DNA from 4 places in the Streptomyces bikiniensis genome. Region 3 is predicted to be linked to each of the others. Evidence: riboswitches for the same ligand, from Rfam matches in the RefSeq annotation. Region 3 holds a riboswitch; each other region holds the start of a gene.
What was found. A riboswitch is a leader RNA that binds a small molecule or an ion and turns the genes downstream of it on or off. The one in region 3 is predicted to bind cobalamin.
Positions count from the first base shown of each region.

Region 1: it holds a riboswitch for cobalamin, as region 3 does, so the genes downstream of both, OO47_RS24740 (ABC transporter substrate-binding protein) here and OO47_RS00130 (prenyltransferase/squalene oxidase repeat-containing protein) in region 3, are expected to answer to the same signal.
Region 2: it holds a riboswitch for cobalamin, as region 3 does, so the genes downstream of both, cobN (cobaltochelatase subunit CobN) here and OO47_RS00130 (prenyltransferase/squalene oxidase repeat-containing protein) in region 3, are expected to answer to the same signal.
Region 4: it holds a riboswitch for cobalamin, as region 3 does, so the genes downstream of both, OO47_RS21710 (ribonucleoside-diphosphate reductase subunit alpha) here and OO47_RS00130 (prenyltransferase/squalene oxidase repeat-containing protein) in region 3, are expected to answer to the same signal.

Region 1 is NZ_JNXJ01000035.1:1,787-8,758, reverse strand. It holds gene OO47_RS24755 (radical SAM protein) at 95-1,381, shown strand; gene OO47_RS24750 (ABC transporter ATP-binding protein) at 1,294-2,175, opposite strand; gene OO47_RS24745 (FecCD family ABC transporter permease) at 2,172-3,254, opposite strand; gene OO47_RS24740 (ABC transporter substrate-binding protein) at 3,251-4,342, opposite strand; cobalamin riboswitch at 4,381-4,587, opposite strand; gene OO47_RS24735 (cold-shock protein) at 4,623-4,805, opposite strand; gene OO47_RS24730 (TetR family transcriptional regulator) at 5,107-5,700, opposite strand; gene OO47_RS24725 (NAD-dependent epimerase/dehydratase family protein) at 5,793-6,749, opposite strand; gene OO47_RS24720 (ScbA/BarX family gamma-butyrolactone biosynthesis protein) at 6,758-6,972, opposite strand, start outside.
Region 2 is NZ_JNXJ01000006.1:198,084-205,055, reverse strand. It holds gene OO47_RS06270 (precorrin-2 C(20)-methyltransferase) at 1-1,327, opposite strand, end outside; gene OO47_RS06265 (precorrin-8X methylmutase) at 1,324-1,974, opposite strand; gene OO47_RS06260 (cobalamin biosynthesis protein CobG) at 1,971-3,314, opposite strand; cobalamin riboswitch at 3,469-3,609, shown strand; gene cobN (cobaltochelatase subunit CobN) at 3,649-6,972, shown strand, end outside.
Region 3 is NZ_JNXJ01000001.1:24,652-31,623, reverse strand. It holds gene OO47_RS00150 (energy-coupling factor transporter transmembrane component T) at 1-1,105, shown strand, start outside; gene OO47_RS00145 (ABC transporter ATP-binding protein) at 1,102-2,757, shown strand; gene OO47_RS00140 (ECF transporter S component) at 2,754-3,578, shown strand; gene OO47_RS00135 (DUF4430 domain-containing protein) at 3,619-4,110, shown strand; cobalamin riboswitch at 4,281-4,492, shown strand; gene OO47_RS00130 (prenyltransferase/squalene oxidase repeat-containing protein) at 4,589-6,142, shown strand; gene OO47_RS00125 (hypothetical protein) at 6,301-6,837, shown strand.
Region 4 is NZ_JNXJ01000028.1:29,372-36,343, forward strand. It holds gene def (peptide deformylase) at 1-189, shown strand, start outside; gene OO47_RS21700 (ribosomal maturation YjgA family protein) at 165-593, opposite strand; gene OO47_RS21705 (ribonucleotide-diphosphate reductase subunit beta) at 730-1,749, opposite strand; gene OO47_RS21710 (ribonucleoside-diphosphate reductase subunit alpha) at 1,749-4,124, opposite strand; adenosylcobalamin-variant (AdoCbl-variant) riboswitch at 4,267-4,364, opposite strand; gene OO47_RS21715 (GNAT family N-acetyltransferase) at 4,444-4,953, opposite strand; gene mctP (monocarboxylate uptake permease MctP) at 5,035-6,660, opposite strand; gene OO47_RS21725 (DUF3311 domain-containing protein) at 6,657-6,911, opposite strand.

The DNA of each region.
Region 1 (6,972 bases), on a different contig from region 3:
CGCCGAAGACGAAGAACAGACCAAGCCCCTCACCTCCGGAGATCCGCCTGTGTCCAGCGTCGCACCCACCCGTACGTCCGTCGTGGAGTCCCTCATGGAGCGCTTCCCGGGGATCCCCCGGGAGGCCGTGCTCAAGGAGGACCTGCTGCGCGGAGGGGTCGCCTTCGACCCCTCCGCCCTGTCCGGCAACGAAGGGGGTGAGGTGAAGCCGAAGTCGTACTTCATCTTCTCCTTCGACCACCGGACGCTGCCCGAGCTCGGGGAGGCGGCCCTGAACCGCCCGCCGGAGGAGATCGTGCTGACCGGCGGCCCGTACGGGCTGCGCCGCACGGTGGTGTCGGTGCGGGTCAACCCGTCCTCGCCGTACCGGGTCGCGCCGGACGCCGACGGGGCCCTCGCGCTGTTCCTGGACGGGGCGCGGATCGCGGACGTCGGCCTGCCGCCGATGCCGGAGTACTACCGGCACCCGCTGTCGAACGGCAAGTCCGTGATGGAGGTGGCGCCGACGATCCAGTGGGGCTATCTGATCTACCTGACGGTCTTCCGGGTGTGCCAGTACTTCGGCGCCAAGGAGGAGTGCCAGTACTGCGACATCAACCACAACTGGCGCCAGCACAAGGCGGCGGGCCGCCCGTACACCGGGGTGAAGCCGGTGGACGAGGTCCTGGAGGCCCTGGAGATCATCGACCGGCACGACACGGCCCGCGCCTCGACCGCGTACACCCTGACCGGCGGGGCCGTCACCTCGAAGGTCGGCGGCAAGGACGAGGCCGACTTCTACGGGCAGTACGCGCAGGCGATCGAGAAGCGCTTCCCGGGCCGCTGGATCGGCAAGGTCGTCGCGCAGGCCCTGCCCAAGGAGGACGTGCGGCGGTTCCACGACTACGGCATCCGGATCTACCACCCGAACTACGAGGTGTGGGACCGGCGCCTGTTCGAGCTGTACTGCCCCGGCAAGGAGCGCTACATCGGCCGGGACGAGTGGCACCGCCGCATCCTGGACTCGGCGGAGGTCTTCGGGCCGCGCAACGTCATCCCGAACTTCGTCGCCGGGGTCGAGATGGCGCGCCCCTCGGGCTTCCTGACCGTGGACGAGGCGATCGCCTCCACGCGGGAGGGGCTGCGGTTCTTCATGTCGCGCGGGATCACGCCCCGGTTCACCACCTGGTGCCCGGAGCCGACGACGCCGCTGGGCCGCGAGAACCCGGACGGCGCCCCGCTGGAGTACCACCTGCGGCTCCTGGAGGCGTACACGGAGACGCTCCGGGAGAACGACCTGACCGCCCCGCCCGGCTACGGTCCGGCCGGTCCCGGGCGCGCGGTGTTCTCGGTCAGCTCCTTCATGGACGCGCTGGCGCCGGAGCCCGGCGAAGGGGAGTAGGGCGGCCCGGCCGTCCCCAGGAAGCGGACGTGGGGGCGGCCGCCGGGGTCCGGGTGCGTCACGGCGGCCCGGACCCGGTAGACGTCCGCGATCAGCTCCTCGGTGAGCACCTCGTCCGGCGTGCCGGCGGCCACGACGCGTCCGCCGGAGAGGACCACCAACCGCTCGCAGTACATCGCCGCGAGGTTCAGGTCGTGCAGGGCGACGACGGCCGTGAGGCGCAGGCCCGAGACGAGTTCCATGAGGTCCAGCTGGTGCTGGACGTCGAGGTGGTTGGTGGGCTCGTCCAGGAGGAGCTCGCGCGGCTCCTGGGCGAGGGCGCGGGCGATCTGGACGCGCTGGCGCTCGCCGCCGGAGAGGGTCCGCCAGGGCTGGCGGGCCCGGTCGGCGAGGCCGGTGCGGGCGAGGGCGGAGCGGACGGCGGCCTCGTCCGCCACCGAGGGCGGGGTCCAGGCCCTGCGGTGCGGGACGCGGCCGAGCCGTACGACGTCGAGGACGGTCAGGTCGGTCTGCGTGTCGGACTGCTGCTCGACCGTGGCGAGGCGCCGGGCGACGGTCCTGCGGCCCAGCCCGGCAAGGGGCTCGCCGTCGAGGGTGACGGTCCCGGAGTCGGGGGCGAGGACGCCGGCGAGCAGGCGCAGGAGCGTGGACTTGCCGGAGCCGTTGGGGCCGAGGAGGCCGGTGACGGTGCCGGGGACCGGGGCGATGCCGACGCCGTCCAGGACGAGGGTGCCGCCGGCGGTGCGCGAGACCCGGTCGGCGCGCAGGCCCGTGTCCTCGCGGGTGGGGGTCATCGCGTGCTCCTCGTGCGGTAGAGGACCAGGACGAAGGCCGGTACGCCGATCAGCGAGGTGACCACGCCCACCGGGACCTCCTGGGGGTCGAGGACGGTACGGGCGAGGGTGTCGGCCCAGACGAGGAAGACGGCTCCGGCCAGGGCGGTGACCGGGAGCAGCCGGGTGTGCCCGGGGCCGACGAGCGCGCGGGCGGCGTGCGGCAGGACGAGCCCGACGAAGCCGATGGCCCCGGCGGCGGAGACCAGGGCGGCCGTCAGGAGCGCGGTGGCGCAGAGGAGGACGATCCGGGTCCGGGCGACGGCGACGCCGAGGGAGGCGGCGGCCTCCTCGCCGAAGGCGAACGCGTCCAGGGTCCGCGCGTACCCGAGGCAGGTCGTCAGGGCCGCCGCGAGGACGCCGAGGCAGACCCACACGTCGGTCCAGCCGGCCCCGGCGAGCGAGCCGAGCAGCCAGAAGAGGACGCCCCGGGTGGTCTCCGCGTCGGCGGCCGTCATCACCACGAAGGAGGTGAGGGCGGAGAAGAGCTGCATGGCGGCGACCCCGGAGAGGACCACGCGGTCCGTGGAGCCGCCGAGGGTGTGGCTGAGCAGCAGCACCAGCGCGAAGGAGCAGACCGCCCCGAGGAACGCCCCGCCGGTGACGGAGAGCACTCCCCCGCCGACACCGAGGACGACGACCGCGACCGCGCCGGTCGAGGCGCCGGAGGAGACGCCCAGGACGAAGGGGTCGGCGAGCGGGTTGCGCAGCAGCGACTGCATCACCGCGCCGCAGAGGGCGAGGCCGGCGCCGCAGACGGCGGCGAGCAGGGTGCGGGGAAGCCGCAGGTCCCACACGATCCCGTCCCGGATCGGGGAGAGTTCCGGGACGCCCCCGCCGAGGTGGGCGGCGACCGTCGCCCACACGTCGGCGACGCCGATGCGGGCCGGGCCGATGGTGATGGCCACGGCGATCGACGCGGCCAGGAGCGCGAGCCCGGCCGCCGTCCCCAGCAGGACCGCGGCTCCCTTCCGCACCGAAGCCCCGGCCGGAGGGGCGGTGGGCGGAGGGGCAGTGGGCGGAGGGGCAGTGGGCGTCACTTGGCGAGACCGTACGAGCGGAGGGCCGCCGCCACCTTCTCGACGGCCTCGACGGTGCGGACCGTGGGGTTGAGCGCCTGGCCGCTGAGCAGCACGTACCGCTTGTTCTTCACCGCGGTCATGTTGCGGGTGACCGGGTCGGACTCCAGGAACTCGATCTTCTTGGCGGCGCTCTCGGCCGACTGCGAGCGGCGGGTGAGGTCACCGATGACGAGGACGTCGGGGTCGCGGTCGGCGACGGTCTCCCAGTTGATCTGGGGCCACTCCTCCTTGGTGTCGTCGAAGACGTTCTTGGCACCCAGTTCGCGGGAGACGATGCCGGGGGCGCCGCAGCAGCCCGCCATGTAGGGCGCCTCGGAGTTGGCGAACCAGTAGAGGACCGTGGCGTTCTCGAAGCTTCCACCCGAAGTCGCCTTCGTCACCCGGGCCTTGAGCTCCGCGACGAGCTTCTCGCCGCGCTCCGGGACTCCGAAGATCCGGGCCAGGTCGCGGATCTCGCCGTGGACCGTCTCCATGGTGAGCGGCCGGACGCGGACGCCGTCGCCGTCGCCGCCGTTGTCCTTGCCGACGCAGTCGGTGGGCGAGAGGTACGTGGGGACGCCGAGCTCCTCGAACCGCTCGCGGGTCGCCACGCCGCCCTTGCCGAGGGTGTACGTGAAGGAGGCGGCGGCGAAGTCGGGTTCGGTGTCGAGGACCTTCTCGAAGGAGGGGTAGCGGTCGGCGAGGCGCGGGACCTTGGCGTTCTCCTTCTCCAGGCCCTTGAGGACGGGATCCGTCCAGGTGCCGGTGCCCACCATGCGGTCGGCGAGGCCGAGGGAGAGCATGATCTCCGCCGCGCCCTGGTCGAGGGCGACGGCCCGCTCGGGCGCGCGCTCGACGCGGACGGGCCGTCCGCAGTTGTCGTCGAGGACGACGGGGTACCCGGTCTTCGCCTCCCCGGCGGCGCCGCCCGCGGGCCGGTCGGGGGCGGGGGTGGTCCCCGCGCCGCAGCCCGTCGCGGTCAGGAGCAGGGCTCCGGTGAGGAACGGCACGGCGGAGCGGACGGGGTGTGCGAGCGGCACGGGACTTCCTCTGCGGCCAGGGCTCATGCGCGGAGCCTGTCGTACGGTGCTCCCCGGGCGCGCGTGTGCCGCCGGGGCCGCCAGCAGGTCTTCGGACTCGGGGTCAGCCGGACGGGGCGCCTTCCCGGGCCGTCGTCGCCGCCCAGTGGCCGATGCTCCGCCCGTCGCCCTCACCGCTGCGCGTCAGTTCCGGTCTCGCACCGGATTCCCTGACCCGTGCACCCACCCGTTCGGGTGCGTACAAAGGTGCGACTGGCCTCGGCACAGTACCACCGCCCCGGGGGCGCGCCCCGGGGCGCGGTGGCCGTCAGACGCGCAGCTCCTTGGCCTCGAAGCGGCCGTCCCCGAGGACCAGGACGAAGGAGACCTGCTGCCCCTCCGAGACGGTCCGGCTCTCGTCCTCGATGTCCTCCGCGCTGAACCAGACCTGGTCCTCGGAGCCGACGGGGACGACGAACCCGTATCCCCCGAGACGGTTGAAGGAATGCACGAATCCCTTGCTCCTGCCTTCCACGGCGGCCTCCTCCTCGGCGTCGGGGACGCGGGCGAGGGGTGTCCCGGCCGGGTCCGGCCGCATCCGCGTCTCAGGGGAGGTGTACCCCGTCGGGCCGCGCTTCGCCCGTCGGCCGGGGGGGCGTGCGCGAGCACCCCGGACCATCTCGTAGAATATTCAACAGAGGTCCGGTGCCGAAGATCCCCCGTGTTCGGCACCGGACCTCGTCGTACGTCCGGCTCGGGAGTCGCGCGTACGGCCCCGGCTCCGTACTTCCGGCCCGGAGACGGCGCGCGCCTCAGGTGCCGCCCGGGTACGCGATCCTCGCCGTGATCCTGGCGATGCGCGCCGCCGTCTCCGCGGGAGGGGCCACCGGCTGGACGATGTGGCTGACGGTGAGCCGCACGACCGTCTCGACGGCGAGGCCGCGCGACTCGGCGTCCACGTCGGGCCAGGCCTCGGTCGCGTACGCGTCGAGCATCGCCATCGCCGTGCCGAAGACCGGCTCCGTACGGGTGGTGAGGTAGGCGAGGAGGTCGTCCTCGCCGCCCCGCGCCGCGACCAGGACGCTCTTGATGAGGGGGTTGTCCACGGTCTGCTGGAGCGTGTAGCCGACTCCGGCCGCCGCAGCCGACTCCAACGCGCCGCGGTGCGCGTCGAGTTCGCGCTCGATGCCGATCAGGAAGCCTTCCAGCTCGCGCTGGACCAGGGCGTTTCCGATGGCCTCCTTCGAGCCGAACTCGTTGTAGAGGGTCTGGCGGCTGATGCCGGCGGCCCGCGCGATGGAGGTCATGCGCAGCCCGCTCCACCCCTCGGCGGCGACGAGGCGGTAGGCCGCGTCGAGCACCTGCTCGCGCAGCAGGGACCGGACGCTCTCGCGGAAACGTGTCATCGTGCCCCCACTTTATCGACCGGGAACCGCCCGGAGGAGGGGTGCGCGAGGGGGTCTCGGGCCCGCCCGGGGAGACCGGGCGGGCTTCCCGTTCAGGAACGGCCGAGGAGGCTCCGGTACCACTCCGCGTGCCTCGCGAACCCCTCGGTGAAGGGCGCTCCCGGGTCGCGGCCCGGCTCCCGCCAGGGGCGTTCGTCGGCGAACCAGTGGTCGGTGGCGAGCATGTCGAGGTGGTGGAGGGCGAAGGGGTGGTCCGCGAGGAGGGTGCGCGCCTCGGCGACGGTCACCGCCGGTCCCCGGCGCGGCCCGGCGCGGTGGACGAGCAGGGCCTCGCCCACCGCGAGGAGGTCCGCGACCGGCACCGGTTCGGGGTGGTTCACGTGGTGGGGGCCGGCCTGGGTCCTGGGCGAGAGCGCCGCGCCGAGCAGGACGCGCGCCAGGCTGTCCGCGTCGATCATGGAGTGCCGCGAGGTGCCGCCGTCGAGCGGGCCGGGCAGGGCGCCGAGCAGCGTGACCAGGCCCGGCAGCATCCGCCGGTCCCCGGTCCCGTACACGAGGTGGGGGCGCAGGACGGTGCCGCCGGCCTCCGTGACGTGCCGGTCGCCCGCCGCGCGGGTGCGGCTGGTGGCCGAGACCGGGGCGATCGGCAGGGTGCCGGGGGCGGCGGCCCGGAAGGGGCCGCGGCCGTGGACGGAGGCCGTGCCCAGGGCGACGATCCTGGTCGCCCCGGCGCGTACGGCCGCGTCGACCAGGGCCCGGGTGCCCTCGTCGTTGACGGCGCGGGCCGTCTCCTCGTCCCCGCCGATCGCGGAGGCGCAGTGGACCAGCACGTCGATCCCCTCGCAGGCCCGGCGCAGGGAGCCGGGGTCCCGGAGGTCGCCCAGGACGGTCTCGACCGCCGGGGCCCCCTCCGGCCCGGCGGCCGGCGGGTCGAGCGGGCCGCGGGTGAGCAGGCGTACGTGCCCGGCCTCCACCGTCGCCGCGGCGGCGGCCGCCACCCGGCCGCCGATGAATCCGGACGCGCCGGTGATCAGGATGCGGGGGCCCATGGTCCGGATCAGCCCGCCGACCGGACGGCGGGGCAGGGCCCGGCCGCGACCGGCTCCCGGGACGGGGAGGTGAGGGTGCAGAGGAAGACGCGGCTTCCGTCCTGGTGGCCGGTGACCCGGACGGTGGTCGCCGGGTCGGCGGGGGCGCTCAGGACCTCGGCCTCGATCCAGCAGGGGCTGTCGAGTTCCACGTAGCGGGAGAAGGAGAGCTCCATGGCGGCGG
Region 2 (6,972 bases), on a different contig from region 3:
GGGTGTCGGGGGAGCGGAGTTCCAGGAGGAGGTCGCGGGCGGCCGCCACCTGGTGGGTGCGGGACTTCGAGCCCGGGTTGTACAGGGCGATGACCAGGTCCGCGCCGGCCGCCGCGCGCAGCCGGTCCGCGATCACGTCCCAGGGCTTGAGCCGGTCGGAGAGCGAGATCGTCGCGTAGTCGTGGCCGAGCGGGGCGCCCGCCGCCGCCGCGGCCGCGTTGGCGGCGGTCACGCCCGGCAGGACCCGTACGGGAACGTCCGCGTACTCCGGTTCCGACGCCACCTCCAGGACCGCCGTCGCCATCGCGAAGACGCCCGGGTCGCCGCCCGAGACGACCGCGACCCGGTGCCCGCGCCGGGCCAGGTCGAGGGCGAACTCGGCGCGCTCCGACTCCACCTTGTTGTCGGAGCCGTGCCGCCGCTGCCCGGGGCGCAGCACCGGCACCCGGTCCAGATAGGTGGTGTAGCCGACCAGGTCGTCCGCGTTCAGCAGGGCGCCGCGCGACTCCGGCGTCAGCCAGGGCGCGCCCGCCGGGCCCGTGCCGACCACGACGACCTCGCCCCGCTCCCGTACCGGCGGCTCCTCGTCGACGCGGGAGGGCAGCACGGCCACCGAGAAGTACGGGACGGACCCCGGGTCCACGTCCGCCAGGCGCTCCGTCCGCTCGCCCGCCATGAACGCCCGCTCCACGTACCGCGCGTCCTCCAGGCGGCCCGCCCGCTCCAGGGCCCGCCGCACGGTGGGGAAGGTGCGGCCCAGCTTCATCACGACCGCCGAGTCCGTGCCCGCGAGCCGGGCCGTCAGCTCGTCCTCCGGCAGCGTGCCCGGGACGATCGTCAGGACCTCCTCCGCCTCGCACAGCGGCTCCCCGAGCCGGGCGGCGGCGGCGCTCACCGAGGTGACGCCGGGGATGACGGTCGTGTCGTAGCGGTGCGCGAGCCGCTTGTGCATGTGCTGGTACGAGCCGTAGAAGAGCGGGTCGCCCTCGGCGAGGACCGCGACCGTGCGGCCCGCGTCCAGGTGGGCGGCGAGCCGGGCCGCCGCCTCCTCGTAGAAGTCGTTCAGGGCGCCCCGGTAGCCGCCGGGGTGGTCCGTGGTCTCCACCGTGAGCGGGTACACCAGGCGCTCCTCGACGTGGTCCTCGCGCAGGTGGGGGGCCGCGATCGAGCGGGCGATGGAGCGCCCGTGGCGGGCCGAGTGGTAGGCGACCACGTCGGCGGACGCGATGGCCTTCACGGCGGCGAGGGTCAGGAGCTCCGGGTCGCCGGGCCCGAGCCCCACGCCGTACAGCTTGCCGACGGTGTTTCCGGCCGGGGTCCCGGTCACTGCTGGATCTCCGCTTCGTGCGCGAGGGCGTTGATCGCGGCGGCCGTCATGGCGCTGCCGCCGCGCCGGCCCCGGACGACGAGGTGGTCGAGGCCGAGGGTGTTGGCGGCGAGGGCGTCCTTGGACTCGGCGGCGCCGATGAAGCCGACCGGTATGCCGAGGACGGCGGCGGGCCTGCCCGCCCCCTTCGCGACCATCTCCAGGAGGTGGAAGAGGGCGGTGGGCGCGTTGCCGACGGCCACGACGGAGCCTTCGAGGCGGTCCCGCCACAGCTCCAGGGCTGCGGCGGAGCGGGTGGTGCCCAGCTCGGCGGCCAGGGCCGGGACGGCCGGGTCGGAGAGCGTGCAGACCACCTCGTTGTCGGCGGGCAGCCGCTTGCGGGTGACGCCGCTGGCGACCATCTGCGCGTCGCAGAGGATCGGCGCGCCCGCCCGGAGCGCGGCGCGGGCGCTCGCGACGACGCCCGGCGAGTACGCGATGTCCTGGACGAGGTCCGTCATGCCGCAGGCGTGGATCATCCGGACCGCCACCTGGGCGACGTCGGCGGGCAGGCCCGTGAGGTCCGCCTCGGCGCGGATCGTGGCAAAGGAGCGGCGGTAGATCTCCGTGCCGTCCTTCTCGTAGTCGAACATCCTGTTCTCGCTCATCTCGTTGTGCGGGGCGCGGTGCGGGGTGCGGTGCGGGCCGTGGTGACCGCGGGGGCCAGGTCGGTACGGGGGACGGGGGCGCCGTCGACCAGGTAGCCCCCGCCGGGGACGGCGAGGACGTCGACCCAGTCGCCGTGCGGGTGCCCGCAGCGGCGCTCGCAGCCGGAGTAGTGGACGGGCAGGCCGGGGCGGCCGGGGACCGCGTCCGCCCGCACGTCCGCGAGGGACTTGGCGCAGCCGGGCCGCCCGGTGCAGGCGCTGACGCCGGCCCAGGGGGAGCCGGGCCGGGTGATCAGGCCGGCCGCGTCGAGCGCGGGCGCCCGGTCGGGCCCGGCGCCGACGACGACGGCCCCGCGCCAGGGCGTGAGCCGTACCTCGTCGGCGGGCAGCAGGGCCCGCAGCTGCGCGGCGGTGAGCCGGCCGAGGGGGGCGAGCACGTGGAACGCGGCGGGCCCGAGGGGGCCGGGAGCGGGGGGAGCGCCGTGGGGCGGGGCGGATTCCCGTACGGCCTCCTGTACGGGCTTCCGTATGTCCTCTCGTACGGCGGCCTCCTCCACGGGCTTCCGTACGGCGGCCTCCTCTACGGGCTTCCGTACGGCCTCCCGTACGGGCTCCGCCGCGATCCCGGCCGTCGTGAGCGCCGCCCGTACGTCCACCCCGGAGCCCTCCGGCAGCTCCCGGACGCGCCAGGCGCCCGTACCGGCCCCGCGGGCGGCGGTCAGGAAGGCGCGGGCGGCGGCGAGGGCGGCGCGGGGGGCGTCGGCGGCGGCCACGCGCACGGTCCGGCCGCCGAGGTGCAGGAGCGCGGTGCCGGGGTCCGCTGCGACCAAGGTCACATCCCCGCCGAGGCCGGTGACGTCGCCGCGGCCGTCGTCCAGGACGAAGAGGAAACGGCCCGAGAGCGCGGCGGCCCAGGGCGCGGCGCAGAGCCGTTCGTCCAGCTCGCGGGCCCACAACTGCACGTCGGCGGCGCCGAGTCCGTCGAGGCCCGAGGCCGGGGAGGCCACGATGTTGCGGACGCGCTCGTGGGTGGGGGAGGGCAGCAGGCCCGCCTCCGCGAGGAGCGCCGCGAGCTCCGCCCCGCAGCCGCCGGCCAGGCCGCGCAGCTCGGCGTTGCCGCGCGAGGTGACGCTGATCCGCCCGTCCCCCAGGGCCTCGGCTGCGTCCGCCAGGACCTCCACCTGACGCGACGTCAGGAGCCCTGCGGGGAGCCGCAGTCGGGCCAGGTGCCCGTCGTCGGCGGAGTGCAGCCGCAGCGCCCCGGGGCAGGCGTCGCCGCGCTCCCGCACACGGGGTGCGCCGGGGGCGGGCGTCGGGGCCGGGGTCGGGTCGGGCGGCATGGCGGCGAGCATACCCACGGGAAACCGGCGGTCGGCGGGGTGTGACCGGCCCGACTCGGAGCGCCGGGGGCAGGGCGCGCGAGCCGGGCGCCCGCCCCTTCGGGCCCGGTGTGATCCGTCCGACCCTCCCGCTCCCTCCAGCCCCCGCGGCCCACGATCTAGGATGCGAGTCGGCATGGGGTCCCAGGACCCCGGGGAGGAAGCCCGGTGAGATTCCGGCGCGGTCCCGCCACTGTGAGCCGGCCCGGCACTCCCGGGCGGGTGAGTCAGGAACTCCCGCCGCACACACGACCACCCGGGGCGCGGACAACCCCGAGGAAGGGCCTGCCTCGCCATGCTCCTGCTGCTGTCGCACTCCGACACCGACCTGCTCAGCGCCCGTGCGGCCGGCGGCCCGGTGGAGTACCGGTTCGCCAACCCGTCCCGGCTCCCGCTCGCCGACCTCCCCGCCCTCCTCGACGGCGCCGACCTCGTCGTCGTCCGGCTCCTCGGCGGCCTCCGCTCCTGGCAGGACGGGCTCGACGCGATCCGCGCCGCCGGAAAGCCGGTGGTCGTGCTCAGCGGCGAGCAGGCGCCCGACGCGCAGCTGATGGAGGCGTCCACCGTGCCCGTCGGCGTCGCCACCGAGGCGCACGCCTACCTGGCGCACGGCGGCCCCGCCAACCTGGAGCAGCTGGCCCGCTTCCTCTCCGACACCGTCCTGCTCACCGGCCACGGCTTCGAGGCCCCGGCCGCCGCCCCGACCTGGGGCCCGCTGGAGCGGACCGCGCGGGACGGGGACGGCCCGACGATCGCCGTGCTCTACTACCGCGCCCACCACATGAGCGGCAACACCGCCTTCGTCGGCGCCCTGTGCGACGCGATCGAGGACGCCGGCGCGCGGGCCCTCCCGCTGTACGTGGCCTCCCTGCGCGCTCCCGAGCCGGAACTGATCGACACCCTCCGCACCGCCGACGCCCTCGTCACCACCGTCCTCGCGGCGGGCGGCACCAAGCCGGCCGAGGCGCAGGCCGGCGGCGACGAGGAGGCCTGGGACGCGGGCGCGCTCGCCGCGCTCGACGTGCCGATCCTCCAGGCCCTCTGCCTGACCGGTTCGCGGTCCGCGTGGGAGGAGAACGACGAGGGCCTGTCCCCGCTGGACGCCGCCGGCCAGGTCGCCGTCCCCGAGTTCGACGGGCGCCTGATCACCGTCCCGTTCTCCTTCAAGGAGATCGACGCGGACGGCCTGCCCGCGTACGTGGCGGACGCCGAGCGCGCGGCCCGCGTCGCCGGGATCGCCGTGCGGCACGCCCGCCTCCGGCACATCCCGAACGCCGAGAAGAGGCTGGCGCTCGTCCTCTCCGCGTACCCCACCAAGCACTCCCGCATCGGCAACGCCGTCGGCCTCGACACCCCCGCCTCCGCCGTCTCCCTCCTGCGCCGGCTGATCGAGGAGGGGTACGACTTCGGGCCCGTCGAGGAGCTGCCCGGCCTGGTGTCGGGCGACGGCGACGAGCTGATCCGCGCCCTCATCGAGGCCGGCGGCCACGACCAGGACTGGCTGACCGAGGAGCAGCTGGCCAGGAACCCGGTCCGCATCCCGGCCGCCGACTACAAGCGCTGGTACGCCACCCTCCCCGAGGAGCTGCGGACGCAGGTCGAGGAGCACTGGGGCCCGGCGCCCGGCGAGATGTTCCTCGACCGGTCGCGGAACCCGGAGGGCGACATCGTCCTCGCCGCCCTGCGGCGCGGGAACCTGCTGGTCCTCATCCAGCCGCCGCGCGGCTTCGGCGAGAACCCGATCGCGATCTACCACGACCCGGACCTCCCGCCGTCCCACCACTACCTGGCGGCCTACCGCTGGATCGCGGCCCGCGCCGAGGACGGCGGCTTCGGTGCCGACGCCATGGTCCACCTGGGCAAGCACGGCAACCTGGAGTGGCTGCCCGGCAAGAACGCCGGCCTGTCCGCCGCCTGCGGCCCGGACGCGGCCCTCGGCGACCTCCCGCTGGTCTACCCGTTCCTGGTCAACGACCCGGGCGAGGGCACCCAGGCCAAGCGGCGCGTGCACGCCACCCTGGTCGACCACCTGGTGCCGCCGATGGCCCGCGCCGACTCGTACGGCGACATCGCGCGCCTGGAGCAGCTGCTCGACGAGTACGCGCAGATCTCCTCCATGGACCCGGCGAAGCTGCCCGCGATCCGCGCCCAGATCTGGACCCTGATCCAGGCCGCCAAGCTCGACCACGATCTGGGGCTCGAAGAGCGCCCGGAGGACGACGGGTTCGACGACTTCCTGCTGCACGTCGACGGCTGGCTGTGCGAGGTCAAGGACGCCCAGATCCGCGACGGCCTGCACGTCCTCGGCGGCGCCCCGGCCGGCGGGGCCCGGGTCAACCTGGTCCTCTCCATCCTGCGCGCCCGCCAGATCTGGGGCGGCACGCAGGCCCTGCCCGGTCTGCGCGAGGCCCTGGGCCTGGACGAGTCGGCCGCGACCCGCACCACCGCCGACGAGGCGGAGGCGAAGGCGCGCGAGCTGGTCGAGGCGATGGAGGCGGCGGACTGGGCGGTGGAGGCGGTCGGGTCGGTCGCGGCCGACCACGGCCCCGACGTGCGGGCCGTGCTGCGGTTCGCCGCCGAGCAGGTCGTGCCGCGCCTGGCCGCCACCACCGACGAGCTGGCGCACGCCGTGCACGCGCTGAACGGCGGCTTCGTCCCGGCGGGCCCGTCCGGTTCCCCGCTCCGGGGCCTGGTCAACGTCCTGCCGACCGGCCGCAACTTCTACTCCGTCGACCCGAAGGCCGTCCCCTCCCGGCTCGCCTGGGAGACCGGCCAGGCGCTCGCGGACTCGCTCCTGGAGCGCTACCGCACCGACAACGGCGACTGGCCGACCTCCGTGGGCCTCTCCCTGTGGGGCACGAGCGCGATGCGCACCGCCGGCGACGACGTCGCCGAAGCCCTCGCCCTGCTCGGCGTCCGCCCGCTGTGGGACGAGGCCTCGCGCCGCGTGAACGGCCTGGAGCCGATCCCGCTCGCGGAGCTCGGCCGCCCGCGCGTCGACGTCACCCTGCGCATCTCGGGCTTCTTCCGCGACGCGTTCCCGCACGTCATCGGCCTCCTGGACGACGCCGTACGGCTGGTGGCGGGCCTGGAGGACGAGTCCGCCGAGGACAACTACGTACGGGCGCACGCGCAGGCCGACCTGGCCGAGCACGGCGACGAGCGGCGCGCCACCACCCGGATCTTCGGCTCGCGGCCGGGGACGTACGGCGCGGGCATCCTCCAGCTGATCGACTCCCGCGACTGGCGCACGGACGCCGACCTCGCCGAGGTGTACACGGTGTGGGGCGGTTACGCGTACGGGCGCGGGCTCGAAGGGCGCCCGGCGCGGGCCGAGATGGAGACCGCGTACAAGCGGATCGCGGTGGCCGCGAAGAACACGGACACCCGCGAGCACGACATCGCGGACTCGGACGACTACTTCCAGTACCACGGCGGCATGGTGGCGACCGTCCGCGCGCTCAAGGGCACGGCCCCCGAGGCGTACATCGGCGACTCGACCCGCCCGGAGACCGTCCGCACCCGCACCCTGGTCGAGGAGACCTCCCGCGTCTTCCGGGCCCGCGTGGTCAACCCGCGCTGGATCGAGGCGATGCGCCGCCACGGCTACAAGGGCGCG
Region 3 (6,972 bases):
CACCCTCCATCCCGTCGCCTGGTGGATCTGGGCCCTGGCGCTCGCCACCGCGGTCAGCCGCACCAACAACCCGCTGCTGCTCTTCCTGGTCCTCGCGGTCCTCGGATACGTCATCACCATGCGCCGCACCGAGGCCCCCTGGGCGCGCGGCTTCAAGTACTACCTCTACCTGGCGCTCACCGTCGTCGCGATCCGGGTGGTGTTCCGCGCGGTCTTCGCCACCGGCATCACCCCCCACGACCACTTCCTCTTCTCCCTCCCTCACCTGCCCACCCCGGACTGGTACGCCGGCATCCAGATCGGCGGCCCGGTCTCCCTGGAGGCCCTGCTCTCCGCCGCCACGGACGGCCTCCGGCTCGCCTGCATGCTCTGCTGCATCGGCGCCGCCAACACCCTCGCCAACCCCAAGCGGGCGCTACGGGTGCTTCCCGGCGCGCTGTACGAACTCGGCGTGGCCGTCACGGTGTCCATCAGCGTGGCGCCCCAACTGGTGCAGAGCGTCCAGCGGGTGCACCGGGCACGACGCCTGCGGGCCGGGCGTTCCAAGGGGTTGCGTGCCCTGCGCGGCATCATCGTCCCCGTCCTCGAAGACGCCCTGGAACGCTCCCTGCGGCTCGCCGCGGCCATGGACTCCCGCGGCTACGGCCGGGCCGGAACGGCCACCCGCCGCTCCCGCCGCACGACCGGCGCCCTGATGCTGCTGGGCATGTGCGGCCTGTGCGCCGGCGCGTACGGACTCCTCGACGCCACCGCCCCCATGCTGCTCGGCTTCCCCGCACTGCTGGCCGGCGGACTGCTGTGCGTGGCGGGGCTGCGCCTCGGCGGGCGCCGGATCACCCGGACCGCCTACCGGCCGGACCCCTGGCGGGCCGCCGAGTGGGCCGTCGCCGGCTGCGGTGTCCTGTCCGCCGTACTCCTGTTCAGCAACGCGGGCTTCAACGCCGCGGAGCTCAACCCCTCCATCTACCCGCTCAGCTGGCCCACGCTCCCGCTGGTTCCGGCCGCCGCGATCCTGCTCGCGGGGACCGCCGGATTCCTGGCCCCACCACCGAGCGCACCGGTCCGTCCGGGCATCCCCGCACAGCGCACCGAGGAATCCACGTGATCACCTTCGACCAGGTCACCGTCCACTACGAGGACACGGCCGAGCCCGTCCTGCGGGACGTGAACCTGACCGTGGAGGAGGGCGAACTCTGCCTCGTCGTCGGCCACACCGGCGTCGGCAAGTCGACCCTCCTCGGCGCCGTCAACGGGCTCGTCCCGCACTTCACCGGCGGCACCCTCTACGGCCGGGTCACCGTCGACGGCCGGGACACCGCCGACCACCCGCCGCGCGAACTCGCCGACGTCGTCGGCGTCGTCGGACAGGACCCCCTCGACGGCTTCGTCACCGACACCGTCGAGGAGGAACTCGCCTACGCGATGGAACAGTTGGCGGTCCCACCCGCCACCATGCGCAAGCGCGTCGAGGAGACCCTCGACCTGCTGGGTCTCGCCGACCTGCGCCACCGGGCCCTGCACGAGCTCTCCGGAGGCCAGCAGCAGCGCGTCGCCATCGGCTCCGTCCTCACCGCCCACCCGCGCGTCCTGGTCCTCGACGAGCCGACCTCCGCGTTGGACCCGACGGCCGCCGAGGAGGTCCTGGCCGCCGTCACCCGACTCGTCCACGACCTCGGCGTCACCGTCCTGCTCGCCGAACACCGCCTGGAGCGGGTCGTCCAGTACGCCGACCGCGTCATCCACCTCCCCGGGGACGGGCGCGTGGTCTCCGGACCACCCGCGGACGTCTTCCGTACGTCGTCCATCGCCCCGCCCGTCGTCGAGCTCGGCCGCACCGCCGGATGGTCGCCGCTGCCCCTGTCCATCCGCGACGCCCGACGGGCGGCGGCGCCCCTGCGGAGCCGGTTGAACGGTGTCGTGCCCCCGGCGGTCCGGCCGGCGCCCGGCGCGGACCGGCCCCGGCTGCTGACCGCACGCGGCATCACGGTCACGTACCAGGGCGTGCCCGCCGTCCGAGAGGTCGACCTCGACCTCCGCGGCGGGGAGATCACCGCGCTCATGGGCCGCAACGGCTCCGGCAAGTCCTCCCTGCTCTGGGCGCTCCAGGGCTCCGGCCCCCGCAAGGCCGGTTCGGTCTCCGTAGGGGAGTCCGACGGCCCGGGGACGCGAGATCCCCGGAAGGTCTCGGCGACCGAGGCCCGCCGCCTCGTCGGCCTGGTGCCGCAGACGCCCACCGACCTGCTCTATCTGGAGAGCGTCAAGCAGGAACTCGACCAGGCCGACTCCGAGTCCGAAGTACGGGCCGACGGCATCCCGGCCCGCGCCCTGCTCGACCGGCTCGCGCCCGGCATCCCCGACACCACCCACCCCCGCGATCTGTCCGAGGGCCAGAAACTCGCCCTCGTCCTCGCGATCCAACTCGCCGCCGCCCCCCGGGTCGTGCTCCTCGACGAGCCCACGCGCGGGCTCGACTACCGGGCCAAGGGCGAACTGATCGGGATCGTCGACGGCCTCGCGGCAGAGGGCCGCACCGTCGTCATCTCCACCCACGACGTCGAGTTCGTCGCCCGTGCCGCCGACCGGGTCGTCGTCATGGCCGAGGGGGACGTCGTCGCCGACGGACCCACCACCGAGGTCATCGTCGCCTCCCCCGTCTTCGCCCCGCAGACCGCGAAGATCCTCGCTCCCCTGCCCTACCTCACCGTGGACCAACTGGCCTCGGTACTCGACGTCCACGGAACGGACCCGAGCGCGTGAGCACCTCCCCCGCGGCCATCCGCATCCGCCCCCGAGCCGCGCTCGTCATCGCCATGGCGGCCTTCCTCGGCGTCGTCGCGTTCTTCTGGCCGTTCCTCGTCGCGCCCGGCAAGTTCGGCTCGAACTACGCCCCGCCCCTGATCTTCGGCGTGCTGCTCGTCATCGTGCTCTGCGTGGTGATCTCCGAGATAGCCGAGGGCGGCATCAACTCCAAGGCCCTGGCCATGCTGGGCGTCCTGTCCGCCGTCAACGCCGCCATCCGCCCCCTCGGCGCGGGGACCGCCGGCATCGAGACGGTCTTCTTCATCCTCGTGCTCGCGGGCCGGGTCTACGGTCCCGGCTTCGGGTTCACCCTGGGCTGCACCTCGCTCTTCGCCTCGGCGCTCATCACCGGCGGCGTCGGCCCCTGGATGCCGTACCAGATGTTCGGCTGCGCCTTCGTCGGCATGCTCGCCGGGTTCCTGCCGAAGGCCACCGGCCGTCGGGAGGTGGCCCTCCTGGCGGTGTACGGCTCGCTCTCCGGCTATCTGTTCGGCTTCCTGCTCAACCTCTCCTTCTGGCCCTTCTCCCTGGACCCGAACAGTTCCATCGCCTACCTCCCGGGACTCCCGTTCACCGAGCAGTTCCAGCGGTACCTCGCCTTCGACCTGGCGACCTCGCTCGGCTGGGACACCGGACGCGCCGTCACCAACCTCGTCGCCATCACCCTGGCCGGCCCCGCCGTCCTCACCGTCTTCCGCCGCGCCGCCCGCAAAGCCCGCTTCCAGGCCCCGATCCGCTTCGCGGGCCGGGACACGAGCCCGGACGGCACCGCCGGATGAACCACGCACCGACCACGCATTCCTTACCGAAGGGAACCTCATGCGCACCACCCTGCTCCGCCGCGCCGCCGTCACCACCACGGCCCTCGGTCTCGCCCTGACCACCGCGCCCGCGGTCGCGCAGGCCGGGACCACGGCCTCGTTCACGAACGCGCCGGTGAGAGTGACCGTCACCGTCCAGGGCCCCGACGGACTGCTCTTCCAGAAGAAGGTCTTCACCTGGGGCCACGACGTCACGACCACCACCGGCGGCACCCACAAGTGCGACGGCACCAACGGCAGCGCGCACGCCACGAAGGTCCCGACCCCGACGGCCGCCCTCGATCACGCGGCCAAGCGCAACGGCTTCACGTGGGACGGGACCTGGTACGCGTCGTTCGACGACTTCTCCGTCGACACGGTCAAGGGCGTCAGCGGCGGCGGCTCGGCGTACTGGAGCATCTCGGTGAACGGCACCCCGACCCCCGTCGGCGGCTGCCAGTTCGAGATAGAGAACGGCGACCAGGTCGCCTTCACCTGGACCTCGTTCTGACGGTCGGCGTTCTCAGGGCGGGCGACCCGGACCTCCCGTGTCCGGGCCGCCCGTGCCCTCCCGTTCGGGACACCAGGCGGGCCTGAGGCGGTGTCCGACGCTGTGAACTGCGGCGTCGCGAGCGCAATGTGGCGTGTACCGCACGTATCGAGCTGGCCGAAATTGCTTTCACCTGCATAGGATTCGGCCGTTCCGCTTGATGGCGGACGCACAACTGAATGCGTACGCGAGGGAGGGAAGCCGGTGCGAGTCCGGCGCTGACCTGCAACCGTGAGCGGTGGAGCACTCCTTGCCGCGAGCCGGATCACTCTCTCGTGTCCGTGTACTGCTTCTCACTGTCATGGTCTGCAGCGTGGAGCCCGGTCACCGCCTCCCGGGCCCTGGTGTGTTCGCCCCACGAACACGCTTCAGGGCTCCTTCCGCGTCGTCGGCGTTCCGGGGGACATGGTGCGGGCCCCTTGTCGAAGGGATCTGCGCCATGCTCGGCGTCAGACCACAGGTCAAGCTCGTCGCCGCGCTGGCCGCCGGCGGCTGTGTACTCGCCGCGGGCCTGGTCACCCTCAGCTCCAGCGCCGCCGCCGCGCCGCGACACGACCCCGCCGTGGCCGCCGCCCGATGGCAGGCCGGTGAGCTCGACAACGGTGCGATACCCGGCTTCGCCCCCGGCATGTACGACTGGGGCCTGACGATCGACACCCTCATCGCCCTGAAGGCGACGGGCACGGACGAGGCGTCGGCCGACAAGGTCGTGGACACGCTGAAGGCACACGTCCGTGACTACAACAGCTTCGACGCCTGGGGCGAGCCCGGTCAGCGGGTGGCCGGTGCCACCGCCAAGCTGCTCTATGCGGCCGTGGTCGCGGGGGAGGACCCCGCCGAGTTCGGTGCGTACGACCTGCGGCAGGAGACGCTCGACCTGATCGCCGGACCTTCCGCGGGGCTGGAGGAGGGCCGGGTGAAGGACAAGGTCGTCGGGGGCCGCGACGACAGCAACACCTTCGGTCAGTCCCTGGCCGTGCTCGGACTCGCGCGCAGCGGTGACGTGCCGCAGAGCGCCGTCGACTTCCTCATCGACCAGCAGTGCGCGGCGGGCGGCTTCCGCCTCTTCCCGTTCGACCTCGACAGCGGCGACACCACGGTGACCGGAGACTGCGACGCCCAGGGGGCGACCGTGGTACTGGACCCGGACTCCACGGCCATGGCCGTGCAGGCGCTGCTGGCCGCGGCCGAGGACGGTGCGGTGGGTGCCGCCGAGGCCGCCGGGAAGGGCGGCGACTGGCTGGCGAAGACCCAGCAGGCCGACGGCTCGCTGACCGGATCCGGCCCCACCAGCGACGCCAACGCGAACAGCACGGGCCTCGGCGGCCAGGCGCTGGCGGCGACGGGACACCAGGCGGAGGCCGACAAGGCGGCGGACTGGGTGGAGGCCCGGCAGATCAGCGCGTCGAACGGAGGAGCCGCTGCGGCGGAGAGCGGCGCCATCGCGTACAACGACGCGGCACTGGCCGACGCGAAGGCCGCCGGCATCGGCGAGTTCCGCGACCAGTGGCGCCGCGCCACGCCGCAGGCCGTGCTCGCGCTCGCGCAGGTTCCCCTGGGGAGGATCGGCCTGACCGAGCCCGGCCCCGGCCCGGACCCGACCGACGACCCGACCGGGACCCCGTCGGGCGACCCCAGCGACACCCCGACCGGCGACCCGTCGGGAGACCCCAGCGGTACCCCGTCGGACGACCCCGGCGACACCCCGACCGGCGACCCGACCGCCGACCCCAGCGGTACCCCGTCGGACGACCCGACCGATCACCCGTCGGACGATCCCGGCGCGACCGCGTCGCCCGACGGCACCGGCAGTCCGACGCCCACCGCAGCCGCGAACCCGAACACGGCCACGCCTCAGGGCGGCAGCGGCGGCGTGCTGGCCGCCACCGGCACCAGCGCCCTGGCACTCGCCGGCGTCGCGGCGGGACTCGCCGCGGCCGGCTACGCCGCGGTCCGCACCGCCAGGCGCCGCGGCGAGAGGGCGCGGGCATGAGCACCACCGCGCCGGTACGGCGCGGCATCCGTGCGGAGCGGCCCGCCCCGGCCCTCGGCACGGCCTGACTCGGCTCGGCCACCGGGGCCGCCGCCCGAACACTGCGCCCGCACTCGGCCGCGACTCCTACGCGCGGCCTCGAACAGAAGGAACGACACATGACCAGATCCACCTACAGCCACGCGGTACGCGCGCTGCGCGCCGCCGTGCTGTCCCTCGCGCTGGTCCTGGGCCTGACGGGCCTCGGCCTGGCGTCCGCCCCCGAGGCCACCGCCCTGAACGGCAAGGGGACGGCCGGCTACTGCCCGAACAGCAGCGGCGTGACCGTGGTCGTCGACTTCCAGGAGCTCGGCGGCGGCACCGTCGTCCGCTGCGCCCCCGGCGACCAGGCCACCGGCCTCGCCGCGCTGGAGAACGCCGGATTCGACGTCACCGGGACCCAGCGCTGGGGCAAGGCCTTCGTCTGCCGCATCGAGGGCAAGCCCACCGCCGCCACCGAGTCCTGTGTGAACACTCCCCCGGCCTCGGCGTACTGGTCGTACTGGCACGCCCCCAACGGCGGCAGCTGGACCTACAGCACGTCCGGCGCCTCGGGCCGCAAGCCGGCCCAGGGCAGCTTCGAGGGCTGGTCGTTCTCGCTGAACAAGACCGCGAGCACCAACCCGAAGCCGCGCGTGGCTCCCGTACGTCCGTAACCGGACCCACTTCCTCACGCATGTCACACCCCGCCCGCGATCCTGCCGAAACCGGCCCGGACCGCGGGCGGGGCCGTTTCCGCGAACGTTTCACTCTTTCCGGCGCACGCCTCGCACAGGGAACTCACGCATCGC
Region 4 (6,972 bases), on a different contig from region 3:
GGGCAGGACGCCCGGGGCAACCCGGTCAAGGTGCGCGGCACCGGCTACTTCGCCCGCTGCCTCCAGCACGAGACGGACCACCTGTACGGCCGCCTCTACATCGACCGCCTCTCCAAGCGGGACCGCAAGGACGCCCTGCGCCAGATGGAGGAGGGCACCCCGCGCTACGAGACGGTCCCGAACGCCTGATCCACGCCTTTCCGCGTCCGTACGGCGCGGTGGACGGCCCAGCCGAACACCGCGCCGACCGCGTACCAGAACAGGTCCGGCGCGTTGAACGACGTGCCGAACACGAGCCGCGCGAGCACGCTGTGCGCGGCCAGCTCCGCCGGGACGCCGCTCAGCTGGAACAGCTCCACGGCGCAGCTGAACCCGAGCGCGGTTCCTGCCGCCACCCCTGCCCTGACGCGGGGTGCGAGAAGCACCACGAGGGCCAGGACCAGCACCGTGTAAAGCGCGTCTCCCGGGTACTCGGCGACGGCCCCGGACCCCGTGGAACGGACTCCGAGTCCCACGGCGACGACCACCAGGGCCGCACCGCCCGCCCAGAGGCGCGTCCGCACACGATCCTCCGTGCCGGAGCCCGACGCCATCGCTCCACGCCTTTCTCGAAGTCGACCGGGACCTGAGAGACCGGATCCCTCCGCACCCCGGTCGCTCGGCAGCTTCAGGGCCCCGCACTCGTCGGAGTGCGGGGCCCTTCCCCGTACGGAAGCACGGACGTACGGACTAGAAGTCCTCGTCCAGGTCCACCGAGCCCTCGACCGCCACCTGGTAGGCGGACGGGCGGCGCTCGAAGAAGTTGGTCAGTTCCTGGACGCCCTGGAGCTCCATGAAGGAGAACGGGTTCTCCGAGCCGTACACCGGGGCGAAGCCGAGGCGCTGGAGGCGCTGGTCGGCGACGCACTGGAGGTACTCGCGCATCGACTCGGTGTTCATGCCCGGCAGGCCGTCGCCGCACAGGTCGCGGCCGAACTGGAGCTCCGCCTCGACGGCCTCCTTCAGCATGTCGGTGACCTGCTGCTGGAGCGCGTCGTCGAAGAGCTCGGGCTCCTCCTTGCGGACGGTGTCCACGACCTCGAAGGCGAAGTTCATGTGCATCGTCTCGTCGCGGAAGACCCAGTTGGTGCCGGTCGCCAGACCGTGCAGCAGGCCCCGGGACCGGAACCAGTACACGTAGGCGAAGGCGCCGTAGAAGAACAGGCCCTCGATGCACGCCGCGAAGCAGATCAGGTTCAGCAGGAAGCGGCGCCGGTCGGCCTGGGTCTCCAGGCGCTCGATCTTCTCGACCGAGTCCATCCAGCGGAAGCAGAACTGCGCCTTCTCGCGGATGGAGGGGATGTTCTCGACGGCGGCGAACGCGGCGGCGCGGTCCTCCGGGTCGGGCAGGTAGGTGTCGAGCAGCGTCAGGTAGAACTGGACGTGCACGGCCTCCTCGAAGAGCTGCCGGCTCAGGTAGAGCCGCGCCTCGGGGGAGTTGATGTGCTTGTAGAGCGTCAGGACCAGGTTGTTCGCCACGATCGAGTCGCCGGTCGCGAAGAAGGCGACCAGGCGGCCGATCATGTGCTGCTCACCGGGGGTGAGCTTGGCGAGGTCGGCGACGTCCGAGTGGAGGTCGACCTCCTCGACGGTCCAGGTGTTCTTGATGGCGTCCCGGTAGCGCTCGTAGAAGTCCGGGTAGCGCATGGGACGGAGGGTGAGTTCGAAGCCCGGGTCGAGCAGGTTCTTCTCGGTGTTCGGGGTGGACATTACTGGCAGGCCTCGCAGGATTCGGGGTTTTCCAGGGAGCAGGCGACCGCGTCGGGGTCGGCGACCTGCTGGACGGGGATGGGCGCGGCGGCGGCCGTCGACGCCTGGGCGGCGCGGGCGATCCGGGTGGCCGGGCGGGAGCGCAGGTAGTACGTCGTCTTGAGGCCCTGCTTCCAGGCGTACGCGTACATCGACGACAGCTTGCCGATGGTGGGCGTCTCCAGGAACAGGTTCAGCGACTGCGACTGGTCCAGGAACGGGGTGCGGGCGGCGGCCATGTCGATCAGGCCGCGCTGCGGGATCTCCCAGGCCGTGCGGTACAGCGCGCGGACCTCGGCCGGCACCCAGGTGAAGCCCTGCACCGAGCCGTTGGAGTCGCGCAGCGCCTCGCGGGTCTGCGCGTCCCACACGCCGAGCTTCTTCAGCTCGTCGACCAGGTACGAGTTGACCTGGAGGAACTCGCCCGACAGCGTCTCGCGCTTGAACAGGTTGGAGACCTGCGGCTCGATGCACTCGTACACGCCGGCGATCGAGGCGATCGTCGCGGTCGGCGCGATGGCGAGGAGGAGGCTGTTGCGCATGCCGACGGCGGCGATCCGCTCGCGCAGCGCCGTCCAGCGCTCCGGCCAGTTCAGCTCGACGTCGTAGTGGTCGGGGTGCAGCACGCCGCGGGCCGCGCGGGTCTTCTCCCAGGCCGGCAGCGGGCCGTTGCGCTCGGCCAGGTCGGCGGAGGCCTCGTACGCGGCGAGCATGATCCGCTCGGCGATGCGGGTGGAGAGCGCCTGCGCCTCGGGGGAGTCGAAGGGCAGCTTCAGCTGGAAGAAGACGTCCTGGAGGCCCATGGCGCCCAGGCCGACCGGACGCCAGCGGGAGTTGGAGCGGCCCGCCTGCTCGGTCGGGTAGAAGTTGATGTCCACGACCCGGTCGAGGAAGGTCACGGCCGTGCGGACGGTCGCGTCCAGACGCTCCCAGTCGATGTCCGAACCGACCACGAACGCGCCGAGGTTGACCGAGCCCAGGTTGCAGACCGCGGTCTCGCCGTCGTCCGTGACCTCCAGGATCTCCGTGCAGAGGTTGGAGGAGTGGACGGTGTGGCCGGGCTCGGCGGTCTGGTTGGCCGTACGGTTCGAGGCGTCCTTAAAGGTCATCCAGCCGTTGCCGGTCTGGGCCAGGGTCCGCATCATCCGGCCGTACAGGTCGCGGGCCGGCATCGTCTTGCGGGCCAGGCCGGCCGCCTCGGCCCTGCGGTAGGCGGCGTCGAACTCCTCGCCCCACAGGTCGACCAGCTCGGGCACGTCCGAGGGGGAGAACAGCGACCACTCGGCGTTGGCGTTCACGCGGCGCATGAACTCGTCCGGGATCCAGTGCGCCAGGTTCAGGTTGTGCGTGCGGCGCTGGTCCTCGCCCGTGTTGTCGCGGAGCTCCAGGAACTCCTCGATGTCCGCGTGCCAGGTCTCCAGGTAGACGGCGGCGGCGCCCTTGCGGCGGCCGCCCTGGTTCACGGCGGCGACGGAGGCGTCGAGGGTCTTGAGGAACGGCACGATGCCGTTGGAGTGCCCGTTGGTGCCCCGGATCAGCGAACCGCGGGCGCGGATGCGGGAGTACGAGAGGCCGATGCCGCCCGCGTGCTTCGAGAGGCGCGCGACCTGGTGGTAGCGGTCGTAGATGGAGTCCAGCTCGTCCTGCGGGGAGTCCAGGAGGTAGCAGGAGGACATCTGCGGGTGGCGGGTGCCGGAGTTGAAGAGCGTGGGGGAGGACGGCAGGTAGTCCAGCCGGCTCATCAGGCCGTACAGCGCGGCCACCTCGTCGAGCGCGCGGACGCTCTCGTCCTCGGCCAGGCCGCAGGCGACGCGCAGCATGAAGTGCTGCGGGGTCTCGATCACCTTGCGGGTGATCGGGTGGCGCAGCAGGTAGCGCGAGTAGAGGGTGCGCAGGCCGAAGTAGCCGAAGCGGTCGTCGCCGGCGCGGTCGATCACGGCGTCGAGGCGGTCGGCGTGCAGCGCCACGAACTCGGCGGTGCGGTCGGCGATCAGGCCCTCGCGGTGGCCGACGGCCACCGAGGAGGAGAAGTTCACCGAGCCCTGGGAGGCGGCCTCGTCCGCGATGGTGATCGTGAGGAGCCGGGCGGCGAGCCGGGAGTACGCCGGGTCCTCGGCGATCAGGCCGGCGGCCGCCTCGGTGGCCAGCTCGCGCAGCTCCGCCTCGTCCGCGGCGGCGCTGCGGCCGCGGAGCGCGGCGGCGGCGACCCGGCCGGGGTCGGTGTCGGGGAGATCGGCGGTGAGGTCGGTCAGGGTCCGCAGCAGTACGGTCCCGGGGCCGTCGCTCTCGACCGCGGAAGCCTCGGCCGAAGCCGGATCGGCGGGCGCGATGGTCACGTGGGGGCTCTCCCTCGCTCGGCTCGGGGCCTCGGCGGGGACAGGCGGACGGGCGGGCGTCCACGCACGACGCACCGCGTCCACCGGCCCACTCCGCGAGGCCCGGACGTCTGTGGCACCCGGAACGGAAGGACCGGGCGCGCTGTCGGCAGGTGCTCGGACTCACCTCGGACGAAACCGCACGAAGTACACCGTTGCGGGACAGTTCCGGATTCGCGCCGGATTCCCCTGCGTCGACAGCGAGGACGAGCATACATGTGGGGGGCGCCGCTCGTGGCACCCCCCACATGTTGTGTCGTCCCCTGGACGGGACTTGGGCTCAGAAGTCCAGGGAGTAGGTGCGCAGAGAGTGATCGGGGATCGGCTCCCAGTCCCGGTGCTGGGTGCGGACGAAGCCCGTCCGCTCGTAGATCCGGTGCGCCGCGACCATCCCGGCGCCCGTCGAGAGCACGATCCGGGCGCACCCCGGCAGGGCCCGCGCCCGGTCGACGCAGGCCCGTACGAGCGCCTCCCCGATGCCCCGGCCCCGGGCCTCCCGGGCGACCGCGAGCATCCGGAACTCGGCCTCGCCGGGCACGGCGATGTCGGCCCACGGGGTGCCGCCCCGGGCGAAGGTCACGCCGCCGACGATCCGGCCCGCCGCGTCCCGGGCGTCCTCCGCGACGAGGACCTCGCTCTCGCGGGCCCGCCGCGCCGTGTCCCGCAGCACCTCCAGATAGGAGTCCTCCGTCCCGTACGCCAGCAGCCCGTCGTCCAGATAGGCGCGTCCGGTGAGCTCGCCGAGCACTTCGTACTCCCCGGGCCGTACCGCCCTGATCGTGAAGTCCATGGGGGAAGTGTGCCCGCCGGGAACGCGCCGGGGCCCGGGGCCTCCTCGCGGAGGTCCCGGGCCCCTTCCGTGCCGGTGGCGTCAGTGCGTGGGCGCGGTGGCCTTCTCCATCTCGACCTGGACGCCCGGGTCGCCGGCGTCGGCCGTGTAGTCCGACGGAGAGGTCTCGTCGACGCCCTCGGGGGCCTTGACGGCCTTGAGGACGAAGGTGAGGACCACGGTGACCAGGACGTTGAGGACGAAGGCGGTGAGACCGATGTAGCCGATCTCGCCGATGCCCGGGATCTCGGCGGAGGAGCCGCCGAAGTGCTTCTGGGTCGGACTGGCGACGCCGTACGCGGCGACCGTGCCGTACACCATGCCGACGGCCCAGCCTGCGAGCAGCGCCCAGCGGTGGAACCAGCGGGTGAACAGGCCGCCGACCAGGGCCGGGAAGGTCTGCAGGATCCAGATGCCGCCGAGGAGCTGGAAGTTGATCGCGACCGTCTTGTCCATGGTGAGGACGAAGGCGAGCGCGCCGACCTTCACCAGGAGCGAGACGATCTTGGAGACCTTGGTCTCCTGCGCCGGGGTCGCGTCCTTCCTGATGAAGTCCTTGTAGATGTTCCTCGTGAAGAGGTTGGCGGCGGCGATGGACATGATCGCGGCCGGGACGAGCGCGCCGATGCCGATCGCGGCGAACGCGACGCCCGCGAACCAGTCGGGGAACATGGTCTCGAAGAGCTGCGGGATGGCGAGCTGGCCGTTCTTCACCTGGATCCCGGCGGCGATCGCCATGAAGCCCAGTAGCGCCAGCAGGCCCAGCATCAGCGAGTACAGCGGCAGGATCGTGGTGTTGCGGCGGATGACCTCGCGGCTCCGGGACGACAGGGTCGCCGTGATGGAGTGCGGGTACATGAAGAGCGCGAGCGCGGAGCCGAGCGCGAGCGTCGCGTACGTCCACTGCCCGGCCTCGCCGGGGACGAGCGCGCCGCGCGGCTTGTCGGTCGCCGGGTTGGTCTGCGCGAAGGCCTCGCCCGCCTTGCTGAAGATCTCGTCGAAGCCGCCCAGCTTGATCGGGATGTAGATGATCGCCACCGCGATGACGACGTAGATCAGGGTGTCCTTGACGAAGGCGATGAGCGCGGGGGCGCGCAGGCCCGAGGAGTACGTGTAGGCCGCGAGGACGCCGAAGGCGATGAGCAGCGGCAGGTCCTTGACGAACCAGTGGGTGTTCTCGCCGCCGCCGACGCCCATCACGTCCAGGACGGCCTGGATGCCGACCAGCTGGAGCGCGATGTACGGCATGGTGGCGAGGATGCCGGTGAGCGCCACCGCCAGCGACAGGCCCTTCGAGCCGAAGCGGCCCCGGACGAAGTCGGAGGTGGTCACGTATCCGTGTTTGTGCGAGACCGACCACAGGCGGGGCAGGAAGGTGAAGATCAGCGGGTAGACCAGGATCGTGTACGGGACGGCGAAGAAGCCGGCCGCGCCCGCCGCGTAGATGGCCGCCGGGACGGCGACGAAGGTGTACGCGGTGTAGAGGTCGCCGCCGAGCAGGAACCAGGTCACCCAGGTGCCGAAGGACCGGCCGCCGAGGCCCCACTCGTCGAGGCTGTGCTCGTTCTCGGCCCTGCGCCAGCGCGAGGCGAGGAAGCCCATGACCGTGACGGCCAGGAAGAAGAAGATGAAGACGGCGAGTGCCACGCCGTTCACGCCGTCCTTCATCGCGCGTCACCCCCCTTGCGGGCGCGCTGGTCCCGCTGCCACAGCTTGTACGCGACCATGGTGAGCAGGGTGGAGACCAGCACCCAGAGCATCTGGTACCAGTAGAAGAAGGGGATGCCGGCGAAGAGGGGTTCGACCTTCGCGTAGGAGCTCACCCAGAGCATCGCCACGAACGGGGCGACGAGACAGAGCGCGATCACCACCCGCAGGGGGGTGATGGTCGGTTGTTTCCCTTGTGCCGCTTCTGACATGGCGATTCCGTCCCCTCGCTGATCACCTCGGTAATGCTGGGGAAATCTAGGGGACGCGTCC